Regions from separate parts of the Mesorhizobium sp. M7A.F.Ca.MR.148.00.0.0 genome, predicted to be linked through region 1. Evidence: predicted binding sites of a transcription regulator. Region 1 holds the regulator's gene; the other holds the start of a gene.
What was found. The regulator LexA, encoded in region 1, represses DNA repair genes until DNA is damaged. The targets are predictions, from matches to a motif close to TGTTCNNNNTGTGTTCNG.
Positions count from the first base shown of each region.

Region 2: a site for LexA is predicted at 4,764-4,781, ahead of EOB49_RS20850 (UvrD-helicase domain-containing protein). Genes of this name have one in related genera too.

Region 1 is NZ_RZTB01000005.1:37,179-43,249, forward strand. It holds gene EOB49_RS03200 (ComEC/Rec2 family competence protein) at 1-1,640, shown strand, start outside; gene lexA (transcriptional repressor LexA) at 1,634-2,374, opposite strand; gene kynU (kynureninase) at 2,784-4,031, opposite strand; gene kynA (tryptophan 2,3-dioxygenase) at 4,103-4,939, opposite strand; gene EOB49_RS03220 (AMP-binding protein) at 4,936-6,071, opposite strand, start outside.
Region 2 is NZ_RZTB01000060.1:23,961-30,031, reverse strand. It holds gene EOB49_RS20875 (DMT family transporter) at 1-349, shown strand, start outside; gene EOB49_RS20870 (dienelactone hydrolase family protein) at 360-1,247, opposite strand; gene EOB49_RS20865 (hypothetical protein) at 1,517-1,672, shown strand; gene EOB49_RS20860 (hypothetical protein) at 1,681-2,115, shown strand; gene EOB49_RS20855 (glucose/quinate/shikimate family membrane-bound PQQ-dependent dehydrogenase) at 2,254-4,569, opposite strand; gene EOB49_RS20850 (UvrD-helicase domain-containing protein) at 4,821-6,071, shown strand, end outside.

The sequences.
Region 1 (6,071 bases):
GCGATGGTGGCGACATGCCGCTGCCGGCCCGAATTTCCTCTAGCGTGGAAAATGCCCGCGAGGCCATCGCCGACCATATCAGGGCGAGCGTCGGCGGCGCCGAAGGCGAGATCGCCGCGGCGCTGATCGTCGGCGTGCGCGCCGGCATTCCCGATGACATCAATGAGGCGATGCGACGTACCGGCATCTACCACATCATCTCGATTTCGGGACTGCACATGGCGCTGGTCGCAGGCACCATCATGGGCTTGCTGCGCGGCGCCTTCGCGTTGTTTCCCGACTTTTCCGCGCGTCGCCCGGTCAAGAAGTATGCCGCCGTCGCCGCACTGTTCTCGATCGCGGCCTATCTCATCATCTCTGGAGTCGTCGTTGCCGCCGAGCGCAGCTTCATCATGCTGGCGGTGATGCTGATTGCCGTGCTGTTCGATCGAGCAGCACTCACCATGCGCAATCTGGCGATCTCGGCGATCGCCGTCATCGTGGTGTCGCCGCATGAGGTGGTCGGCCCGAGTTTTCAGATGTCGTTCGCCGCGACCGCGGCTCTGGTCGGCGCCTATGCCGGCTGGGCCGATCACCGCGCGGGAAAAGCAAGACCGCCGCCCCCAAAGCGATCCATGCCCGGTTTCCTGACGCGAAAGTTCGTGCTCGCGGCAACCGGCCTTGCCATGACCTCCATCATCGCCGGCAGCGCCACGACGCTGTTTGCCATCTGGCATTTTCAGCGTGTGTCGCCGCTCAGCCTGTTCGCCAATCTGGCGGTTATGCCGATCGTCACCGTCGTCATGTTCCTGGCTGTCGCAAGCGCGCTGCTGATGCCTTTCGGATTGGATTGGCCGGCCCTCTACCTGATGGGCAAGGGTCTGACGGTGATGATCGCCATATCGGGTTGGATCTCCGAACGTTCGCCTGTCGATGGGGTTGGGCTGATTTCGCAGCAATCTGTCCTGCTGGTGACAATTGCCCTGGTCATCGCGACGATGGCGACAACTTGGCTGCGGCTCGCTGCTCTGCCATTCGCGCTGGCAGGCTTGCTGACCGTCTCGGATACGCGCACGCCGGATGTGCTGATCTCGGAAGACGCCCGGCTGGTGGCGTTGCCGATCGGTGGCGGCGAGCTTGCCGTCAGCCGGGAACGGCCGAACGAATTCACCGTCGACAACTGGAAACGCGCCCTGACATCAGAAACCATCGTCGTGCCAGAGGTGTTCGACAAGAGCGATGGGCAATTCGACGTCGCGGACGCCGTTGAGCTACCGCCGGGATCGCCGTTCTATTGCTCCTCAGGCGTTTGCGTGGCCAGGCATATGTCCGGTGCGATCATTGCCTATGTCGAGGACCGCAAGGACACCTGGAAAGCCTGCGGCTTCGCCGAGCTGATCGTCATCAATGACGCCACCGCCTATGACGCCTGTCACAATCCGCTGGTTCTCGTCATCACCAAGCGGCAACTGGCTCGCAAAGGCAGTGCCGCGGTCTTCTTCGATCGCCAATCGGCGACCACGCCGGCGACAATCAGCTTCGCGGTGAACAGCCCATATCGGCCCTGGCACACGCAACGCAAATACTCTCGTGAGGCGAGGGGGCTGGCACCCTTCAAGAAACCCGAGAAGCCAGCGGCCAACCCGCAGCCGCCTCAGTAGCGGCGGATGAGGCCGACGAGCTTGCCTTGCACCTTGACCCTGTCTGGGCCGAAAATACGGGTTTCATAGGCCGGATTGGCGGCTTCGAGAGCAATCGAAGCGCCCTTGCGGCGGAACCGCTTCAGCGTCGCTTCCTCTTGATCGACCAGCGCCACGATGATCTCGCCGGGGTTCGCCGTGTCGGCATTGCGGATGATGACGGTGTCGCCGTCGAAGATACCGGCCTCGATCATCGAGTCGCCCTTGACCTCCAGCGCATAGTGGGCGCCGCCCATGATCATGTCCGGCGGCACCGAGATCGAATGCGTCTGATGCTGGATGGCATCGATCGGCACACCGGCGGCGATACGGCCCATCACCGGTATCGACACGGCGGAGACCGCATCGTCATCATTGCCGGGCGAGGGCATCCGCGAAGGCGCCGGCTTGATCTGCCGGCCAAGAGCACCACCCTGACCGAGACTGCCCTGGATGACGCTTGGCGAAAACTTCTTTGCCGCGTTGAGGCCGGGCGCGATCGAGTCCGGCAATCGCAGCACTTCCAGCGCGCGTGCCCGGTTGGGCAACCGGCGAATAAAGCCGCGCTCCTCAAGTGCGGTGATCAGCCGATGAATCCCGGATTTGGAGGCAAGGTCGAGCGCCTCCTTCATCTCGTCGAAGGATGGCGGAATGCCGCTCTCCTTCAGGCGTTCATGGATGAACATCAGCAGTTCATGTTGCTTGCGTGTCAGCATGGCGGCCCCCAGATTACCTGAAACCAGAATCGAAAAACAAACCCAGAACAAACACTATCTGTTCCAGTTGTGTTCTGCAACCGTTTAAAGTTTAATGAATTTGTTAAGGCTGCTGAAATTATTTCGGCTTGCCAGCGGGTCGCGATCGACAGGCGCCAACCACGGCAATGCGCCTGCTCACATTGAAACCATTATGGTTAATGACCTGTGGCTCATCCTCGACCCAAGGCTTGGCATCATCTGCCGATCGACCGCCACAAGGGACGCTATCAATCTTCGGGACGTTCGTTTGCCGTGAACGAAACGGAGCCAAAACGCCAACGTCTGTTGGCATTTGTGGCTGGAATTCAGCCCTCCGTCATCTGCCGGGCAGTGAGGGCGGCGACGGCAAATCGCGGAGATCGTTGCGTCAGGTAACGGCTTCCTTGACGGCGAAACGCTGGTCCTTCCATGCGCCCGTGCGCAGAATGTCTTCTAGCACTTGAACCGCCAGCCACACATCCTTGTAGCCGACATAGAGCGGCGTGAAGCCGAAACGGATGGTCGATGGCGCGCGAAAATCACCGATGACGCCGCGCTCGATCAGCGCCCGCATGATTTGATAGCCGTGATCGTGAAGGAACGACACCTGGCTGCCGCGCCTGGTCGCGTCGCGGGTGGTCTCCAGCGTGAGGCCATAGGCGCCGCACTTTGCTTCGACGAGCTGGATGAACAGTTCCGTCAGCGCGACGCTCTTTTTTCGCAATGCCGCCATGTCGACGTCGTTCCAGATAACAAGCGCGCCTTTGAGCGCCCGCATCGACAGGACAGGCTGGGTGCCGCACAGAAAGCGGCGGATACCGGTGCCGGCAACATACCCCCGTTCGAAGGCAAAGGGCCGCGCATGGCCCCACCAGCCGCTGAGCGGCTGGCTGATATCGCCGTGATGGCGCTGCGCGGCATAGATGAAGGCCGGTGCGCCCGGACCGCCGTTGAGGTACTTGTAAGTGCAGCCGATGGCGAAATCGGCATTTGCGTGATCGAGCTCGACGGGCAGGGCGCCGGCGGTGTGGCATAGATCCCAGACGATCAGCGCTCCGGCCGCATGAGCCTTGCGCGTCAGCGCCGCCATGTCGCGCAGTTCACCCGATTTGTAGTTGACGTGGTTGACCAGCACCACCGCGACGTTTTCGTCGATCAGCTCTTCGATGGTGGGCGCGTCGACGCCCGCGAGGCGCAGCAGGACGCCGTCCCGTGTCGAGGCCACCCCTTCGGCGATGTACAGGTCGGTGGGGAAACTGTCACCCTCGGCGACGATGACCGACCGGCCCGGCCGCATCTCCAGCGCCGCATGCAGCACCTTGTAGATGTTGGTCGACGTCGTGTCGCAGACGACGGTCTGGCCGGCCGCGGCTCCAATCAGGCGCCCGAGTTGATCGCCGAGTTCGATCGGCATCTCGAACCATCCGGCCGTATTCCAGGCTCGGATGAGATCCTGGGCCCATTCCTGGGTTGCCGCCTGCTGCAGCTCGCCGAAAACGGCATGAGACGCTGCCCCCAGTGAATTGCCGTCGAGATAGATCACCCCCTCCGGCAGAATGAAACGGTCGCGCATGGCCCGCAGCGGATCTGTGGCATCCATCGCTTCGACTGCGGCGAGATCAGGAAATCCACTCATGGTCAGTCAGTCCCCGGTTGTTCGCGAAGGGTGTTCCGCCGCCGCGCGTCGCTGTTTTCATTTCGACGATGTCAGAGCCGGGTGCGGACCGTCCACAGCTCCGGGAACAGCACCACCTCGAGCATCTTCTTCAGATACGAAGCACCCGACGTGCCGCCGGTGCCGCGTTTCAGACCGATGATGCGCTCAACCGTGGTGACGTGGTTGAAGCGCCAGCGGCGGAAATAATCCTCGAAGTCGACCAGCTTCTCTGCCAGTTCGTAGAACATCCAGTAGCGCTGCGGATCGCGATAGATCGTCTGCCAGGCGACCAGCACCTCTTCGTTCTCGGTTCGCGTCTCACGCCAGTCCGTGCGCCTGGCATCGGCACCGATGTCGAATCCGTTGCGCGCAAGCAGCAGCAGCGCTTCGTCGTAGAGCGATGGTTCGGTCAGGATCGCTTCCAGCTTTCCGCTCAGGTCGGGCCGGTGCTTGTGCGGCCCGAGCATTGCCAAGTTTCGGTTGCCGGCCATGAACTCGATGGCGCGATACTGCCAGGACTGAAAACCCGAGGACTGGCCCAGCGCGTCGCGGAACTCGGTGTATTCGCTCGGCGTCATCGTCCGCAGCACATCCCAGGCACTGTTCAGCTGCTCGAAGATCCGCGCAACGCGCGACAGCATCTTGAAGCTCGGCTCGAGCCGGTCGGCGCGGATGGAACGGATCGCGGCGCCGATCTCGTGCAGAGCGAGCTTCATCCAGAGTTCGGAGGTCTGATGCTGGATGATGAACAGCATCTCGTCATGCGCCGATGACAGCGGCGTCTGGGCCTCCAGCACTTTCTCCAGGTGCAGGTAGTCGCTGTAGGACATGCGCTCCTTGAACGACATCTGGGCGCCTTCGGACGCCGGATCGTATGGCTCGCTCAATCGATTTTCTCCGTGCGCAGCCGGAAGCGCTGGATCTTGCCGGTCTGGGTCTTGGGCAGGGCGGCGATGAATTTTACCGATCGCGGATATTTATAGGGCGCGATCATTGCCTTGACATGGTCCTGCAGGCGCTTGGTGGTGAGGGCGTCGGGCGCGACGCCCTGCACCAGCACGACATGCGCCTCGACGATCTGGCCGCGCTCGGCGTCCTCGGCGCCAATGACAGCGCATTCGGCGACGTCCGGGTGCGCCAGCAGCGCCGCCTCGACCTCGGGACCGGCGATGTTGTAGCCGGCGCTGACGATCATGTCGTCGGAGCGTGCGGCGAAATGGAAAAAGCCGTCCTCGTCCTGCGTGAAGGTATCGCCGGTGAGGTTCCAGCCGTCGCGCACGTATTCCTTCTGCCTGTCATCGGCCATGTAGCGGCAGCCGGTCGGTCCGCGCACCGCAAGCCTGCCGGTCGCGCCGCGTGGCACCTCGCGCATCTCGTCATCGACGACGCGCGCCTCGTAGCCGCCCACCGGCTTTCCGGTCGACGCGGGCTTCATGTCGTCAAAACGGTTGGAGATGAAGATGTGCAGCATCTCGGTGGCTCCGATGCCGTCGAGGATCGGCTTTCCGGTCTTTTGTGTCCACTCTTCGAAAACGGGAGCAGGCAAGGTTTCGCCGGCCGAAACGGCGACGCGCAGCGATGACAGGTCCGCTCCTTCATCCATGGCCTTCAGCATGGCGCGGTAGGCAGTCGGCGCGGTGAAAGAGATCGTCGCTTTGTAGGTCTCGATGATGTGGATCATGTTGGGTGGCGTCGCCTGCTCCAGCAGCGTCGCCGCCGCACCGAAGCGCAGCGGGAAGATGGCGAGTCCGCCAAGGCCGAAGGTGAAGGCCAGCGGCGGCGAGCCGACGAAGATGTCGTCCGGCGTCACCTCCAGGATTTCGCGGGCGTAGGCGTCGGCGATGATCAGCAGGTCGCGGTGGAAATGCATCGTCGCCTTCGGAACGCCTGTTGTGCCCGAGGTGAAGCCGAGCAGGGCAACATCGTCGCGGCCGGTGTCGACTGCGGTGAACGTCACCGGCTTGTCGAGAGCGGCACGATCGAGTTCAGCATCATGGTTGGCGGTGCCGTCGAAACCGA
Region 2 (6,071 bases), on a different contig from region 1:
AGGCGCAGGCAGCGGCATCGCCGGCCTGGGTGCTGCCATGGCGATCGCCTTCATCGTCGTGCTGCCGATCGGCCTCACCGATGGGCTGCCGGCCTTTTTCTCATTGCCGCTGCTGTTCGCCGCCATCGGCGTCGGAATCTGCTCCTCTGTCATTCCCTACATCTGCGACCAGCTCGCCATGTCGCGGCTGCCACGCGCCAGCTTCGCGCTGATGCTGTCGCTGCTGCCCGTCACCGCGACGCTGATCGGCGTCGTCGTGCTGCGCCAGATGCCAAGTTTTACCGATTGCCTCGGCATTGCGCTGGTGGTCGCCGGCGTCGCCTTCCACAAGCCGGCGAACACGGATTAGACGAACGCCCCTATGCCAGTTTCTGCTTGAGGAAGGCGATCGTTCTGCCCCAGGCGAGGTCCGCCGCCTTCTTGTCGTAGCGCGCTGCCGACGTGTCGTTGTTGAAGGCATGGTTGGCGCCTTCATAGACATAGACCGTGTATTCGACATGCGCCGCGTCGAGTTCCTTCTTGAAGGCGTCGATGCCGGCATTGATGCGCTCGTCCAGTCCGCCATAGTGCAGCAGCAAGGCCGCCTTGATCCTGGATACATCGGCGGCCTTCGGCTGCATGCCGTAATAGGCAACGCCGGCACTGAGATCGGGGGCGTTGATGGCCAGCATGTTGACCGTGCCGCCACCCCAGCAGAAGCCGATGGCGCCGACCTTGCCGTTGCCGTCTCTGTCGCTCTTGAGGAAAGCGACGGTCGCGACACCGTTGGCTATGGTCTGCGCCGGATCGAGCTTGGCGAACATGTCGCGCGCCTTGTCTTCATCGGTTGGCGTTCCGCCGAGCGGCGACAGAAAATCCGGCGCCAGCGCCACGAACCCCTCCAGCGCCACGCGTCGCGTCACATCGCGGATATGCGGGTTGAGCCCCCTGTTCTCATGCACGACGATGACCGTCCCAAGCTTGCCCGCCTTGTCCGCGGGCTTGACCAGATAGCCCTTCATCTCGCCGCTGCTGCCGGGATAGCTGATGTCCTCGCCCTTCACCCGCGGATCGTTGTCGGCGACAACAGCCGCTTGCGCCGAATTTGCCGCCAGAAGCGGCGCGATCGCGGCCGCCGCCGCACCCGATCCGGCAAGCCGGGTCAACTGCTCCATGAACCGGCGGCGATCGAGCGTCAGATGCGTGTATTCGTCATAGGCGTCGATCATCGCCTGGGTGATGGCGGGCTTGGCGTCGGGTTTCGTCATGGATAGGTCCTCTGCTTCGGGCTTTAATTCCCAGCTACATAGGGACCAAGCCGGCATGATCCAGTCGAGCACTCATCGCGGCCGCCGATTGCCTCAGGGCGCAGGGCGCCGGCCGCGCCCGAGCAGTAAAGCCGGCGCCATGCGCGGCCGTGTCATCACTTTTTGGTCATTGGCAATAAATCCTGCTGGCGCTGCCACAATCGTGAGGGAAGGTGGCAATCGACCAGTATCTTGGCCGTGTGCCCACACGTCAGACCCAGAAGGAAGCGATGACCATGACCATGCCTTCCCCGATCCTCGCCAGCGCGCTCGTCCTTGCGGCGACCGCCGCTTTGGCCCTGTGCTCGATGGTTCTGAACGCGGGCAGACGATCGTTGATCAGGGTCCGCACTGAGCGGAACCGCAACACGAAAGCCCAGGGCTGAGTGACGCCATGAACGTCCAGGACATCGTCAACACCGTTTCGCAGAAGGCGGGCCTCGACCAGGCGACGACGGAGAAAGTCGTCGGCACCATTTTCTCGGTGCTCGAACACGAGGCGGAAGGCACAAGCGCCTCGGCGTTCTTCGCCAAGATCCCCGGCGCCGACGACCTCGCCCATCAATATGACGTCATGGCTGCCGCTCCGGCCGGCGGTGGCGGTTTTCTGTCGTCGTTGCAGGGCGCGCTTGGCGGCGTTCTCGGCGAGAAGGCCGGCGCGCTGATCAACGGCGTCGCCGCGCTCAAGGCATCCGGGCTCGACATGGCGCAGATCCAGAAGGCCGGCGCGACGCTGATCCAGCAGGCCGAAGCCGCCTCCGGCCCCGACCTGACCAACAAGGTGCTCGGCTCGGTGCCCAGCCTGAAGGGCCATCTGGGGATTGGCTGATCGACAATCGGGCCGATCGGAAGATTTGCCGCCCCTCATCGCCCAGTCGGGCACTTTTCCCCGTCACTATGCGGGGAAAAGATACCGGCACAGATAATGGGCGGCGCGACCTCTGAGAGATCGCGCCCCCCTGCGCCCCTACTTCGGCAGCGCGTAGGCGATCACATAGTCCCCGGGCTTGGTGCCGACCGAACCGTGGCCGCCGGCGACGATGACCACGAACTGGCGGCCGTCGGCCACCGTATAGGTCATCGGCGTCGATTGCCCGCCGGCCGGCAGCCGCGCCTGCCACAGCTGCTTGCCCGATGTCAGGTCGTAGGCGCGCAGATAGTCGTCGACCGCCGCCCCCAGGAAGGCGACGCCGCCAGCGGTGATCATCGGCCCGCCAATGCCCGGCACCCCGACCTTCAGCGGCAGCGGCAGCGGCGTCATATCGTAGACAGTGCCGTTGCGATGCATGTAGGCGATCTTGCCGGTCCTGAGATCGGCGCCGGCGACATAGCCCCAGGGCGGCGCCTGGCAAGGAATGCCGAGCGGCGACAGGAACGGTCCCATCACCACCGCATAGGGCGCGCCCTCGTTGCGGTTCAGCCCCTGCTCGCTGCCGCGCCCCTCGTCCGGTGGCGGCACCTGATCGCGCGGAATGAGCTCCGACTTGAACGCCAGATAGGTCGGCATGCCGAACAGCACCTGCCGGACCGGGTCGACGGCGACGCCACCCCAGTTGAAGGTGCCGAAGTTGCCGGGGTAGATCAGCGAGCCCTGGACGGAAGGCGGCGTATAGCGACCCTCATAGCGCAGGCCCTGGAATTCGATCCGGCAGGCCAACTGGTCGAACATGGTTAGGCCCCACATGTCGGCGCCGGTGAGCGGCTTCGGCATGAAGGTAAGGTCGGAGACCGGCTGCGTTGGCGATGTGTGGTCACCTTCGATCGCGCCGCCGGGCGCCGGCACTTCGTTGACCGCAATGACCGGCTCGCCGGTGCGGCGGTCGAGCACATAGAGGTCGCCCTGCTTGGTCGGCCCGACCAGCGCCGGCACCACCGTGCCGTCGGGTTTGGTGATGTCGATCAGGCTCGGCTGCGCCGGCACGTCCATGTCCCAGAGATCGTGGTGCACGGTCTGCCGCACCCAGCGCACCTGCCCGGTGTTGAGGTCGAGCGCGGTGATCGACGACGAGAACTTCTCGACATTGGCGCTGCGCCCGGCTCCGAGTTGGTCCGGCGTCTGGTTGCCGAGCGGCACATAGAGCAGGCCGAGCTTCTCGTCCGCGCTCGGCGTCGACCACATGTTGGGTGAGTTGGCGGTATAGGTCTGGCCGGCCGGCAGCGGCGTCGTCTGGTCCGGATTGCCGGAATCCCAGTTCCACACCAGCGCGCCGGTCGCAGCGTCGTAGGCGCGGATGACGCCGGATGGCTCCTGCGTCGAATAATTGTCGTTGACCGCGCCGCCGACGATGATCTTGCCGCCTGAGATCAGCGGGGCCGAGGTCGAGTAATAATAGCCCGACTTCGGATAGGGCATGTTGGTCAGAAGGTTCAGCGTGCCGCCCTCGGCGAAAGCCGGGCAGATCTGCCCGTTGGCGGCATCGAGCGCGATCAGCCGCGCATCCGAGGTCGGCAGATAGACACGGGTCGCACAGGGCTGCCCGGCGGCGCCGGCGGCATCGGCGTAATAGGCCACGCCGCGGCAGGTCTGGTGCTGGCGGTCCTTGTCGAGCTTGACCTTGGGATCGAAGCGCCATTTCTCCTTGCCGCTCGCGGCATCGATGGCGATGGCGAAATTATGCGGCGTGCAGATGTAGAGCGTGTCGCCGATCTTCAGCGGCGTCACCTGATAGGTGGTCTCGCCGACATCGTCGGGACCCTTCACATCGCCGGTCTGGTAGGTCCAGGCAGGCTGCAGCTTGGCGACATTGTCCGGTGTGATCTGGTCGAGCGGCGAATAGCGCTGGCCGAACTGCGTGCGGCCGTAATAGTGCCATTCGCCGGCCGGCACATCATTGCCGAGATTGGCGTTGGCGACCACCTTGTCGGTGCCGAGTTCGCCGGCAATATCCTTCGGGTCCGATGTCATCGAATAACCGGCGACGGCCAATGATGCCAGCACGGCAAGGATCAGCGGCGCGCGCCCGTCAGGGCCGACGAGACCCCGCCTCGCCCACGGCGTCAGCAGCCACAAAGCGAGAAGCACGATGATGCCGCCGCGAGGCCCGAGTTCCCACCAGTCGAAGCCGGTTTCCCAGACCGCCCAGGCCAACGTGCCGAGCACGATCACCGCGTAGAGCCACAAAGCAGTCGACCTGCGCCGGTAAAGCAGCCAGGCGGCGATCAGGAAGGCAAGACCGGCAACGACATAGTACCAGCTGCCGCCCAGCATCGCCAGGCGGATGCCGCCGCCGCCGAGTGCCAGGCCGATGAGGAAAAGAATGAGGGAGGTGATGGTGACAGCCAAGATGATACTCCTTCGACTGTTGCGCTTTGCGGCGCTGCCATGGCAACCCGGCATTGCGTCGCTGCCCGAAGCACAACTTTCTCCCGACGGTCCCGCCTGTCAAGCATGGGCCTCAAGCGCAGGCGGTAATGGTCCATCGCCATTGGGATAACATCGACCGCACTGGGAGCGTGGGCAGCAATCGGGCACTTTAGCGGAACAAAACGTAGACAGTTCTGGTCTTTCCCCACCGAATCACTACATTCGGGGCGATGTCCGGCTTTTCCGAAGACATGCCCTTTTTCGACGAACCCAACGCGCGGCCCCCGGCCCCGTCGGGCATCGCCGCGCGCGCCATGGCTGCCCGCAGCGGACAGAACAACGCACCCGACTATCTGAAGGGCCTCAACCCGGAGCAGCGGCTGGCGGTGGAAACCACCGAAGGCCCGGTTCTGGTGCTGGCCGGAGCCGGCACCGGCAAGACCCGCGTGCTCACCACCCGCATCGCTCACATCCTCGCCACCGGCAAGGCGTTCCCGTCGCAGATCCTCGCGGTGACCTTCACCAACAAAGCCGCGCGCGAGATGAAGATCCGCATTGGCGTGCTGATCGGCGAAGGCAATGTCGAAGGCATGCCATGGCTCGGCACCTTCCACTCGATTGGCGTGAAGCTGCTTCGCAGACATGCCGAACTCGCCGGTTTGCGCTCCGACTTCACCATCCTCGACACCGACGACGTCGTGCGGCTGATCAAGCAGCTGATCCAGGCCGAAGGTCTGGACGACAAGCGCTGGCCGGCCAAGCAGTTCGCCCAGATGATCGACGGCTGGAAGAACAAGGGGCAAGGCCCGGCCGACATCGCCGAGGGCGACGCCCGCGCCTTCGCCAACGGCAAGGGCCGCGAACTCTACAAGGCCTATCAGGAGCGGCTGAAGACGCTGAACGCCTGCGATTTCGGCGATCTGCTCTGCCACCCGATCCGCATCTTCCGCGCCAATCCGGACGTGCTGAAGGAATACCACAAGCGCTTCAAATACATCCTCGTCGACGAGTATCAGGACACCAACACCGCCCAGTACATGTGGCTGCGCCTCCTGGCGCAAAGGCCGCAAGGCAAGCCGATCTCCCCCTCTAGGGGGGAGATTGGGCGCTCTTCGACTGACACCCGCGCCACCGTAAATATCTGCTGCGTTGGCGACGACGATCAGTCGATCTATGGCTGGCGCGGTGCCGAGATCGACAACATCCTGCGCTTCGACAAGGATTTTCCCGGCGCCACCATCATCCGGCTGGAGCGCAACTATCGCTCGACCGCGCACATCCTTGGTGCTGCCTCCCACCTCATCGCCCACAATGAGGGCCGCTTCGGCAAGACGCTGTTCACGGACCGCAACGATCCCGAAGACGGCAAGGTGCATGTTCACGCCGCCTGGGATTCCGAAGAAGAAGCGCGCGCCGTCGGCGAGACCATCGAGACCTACCAGCGGCAAAAGCACAATCTCAACGACATGGCGATCCTTGTC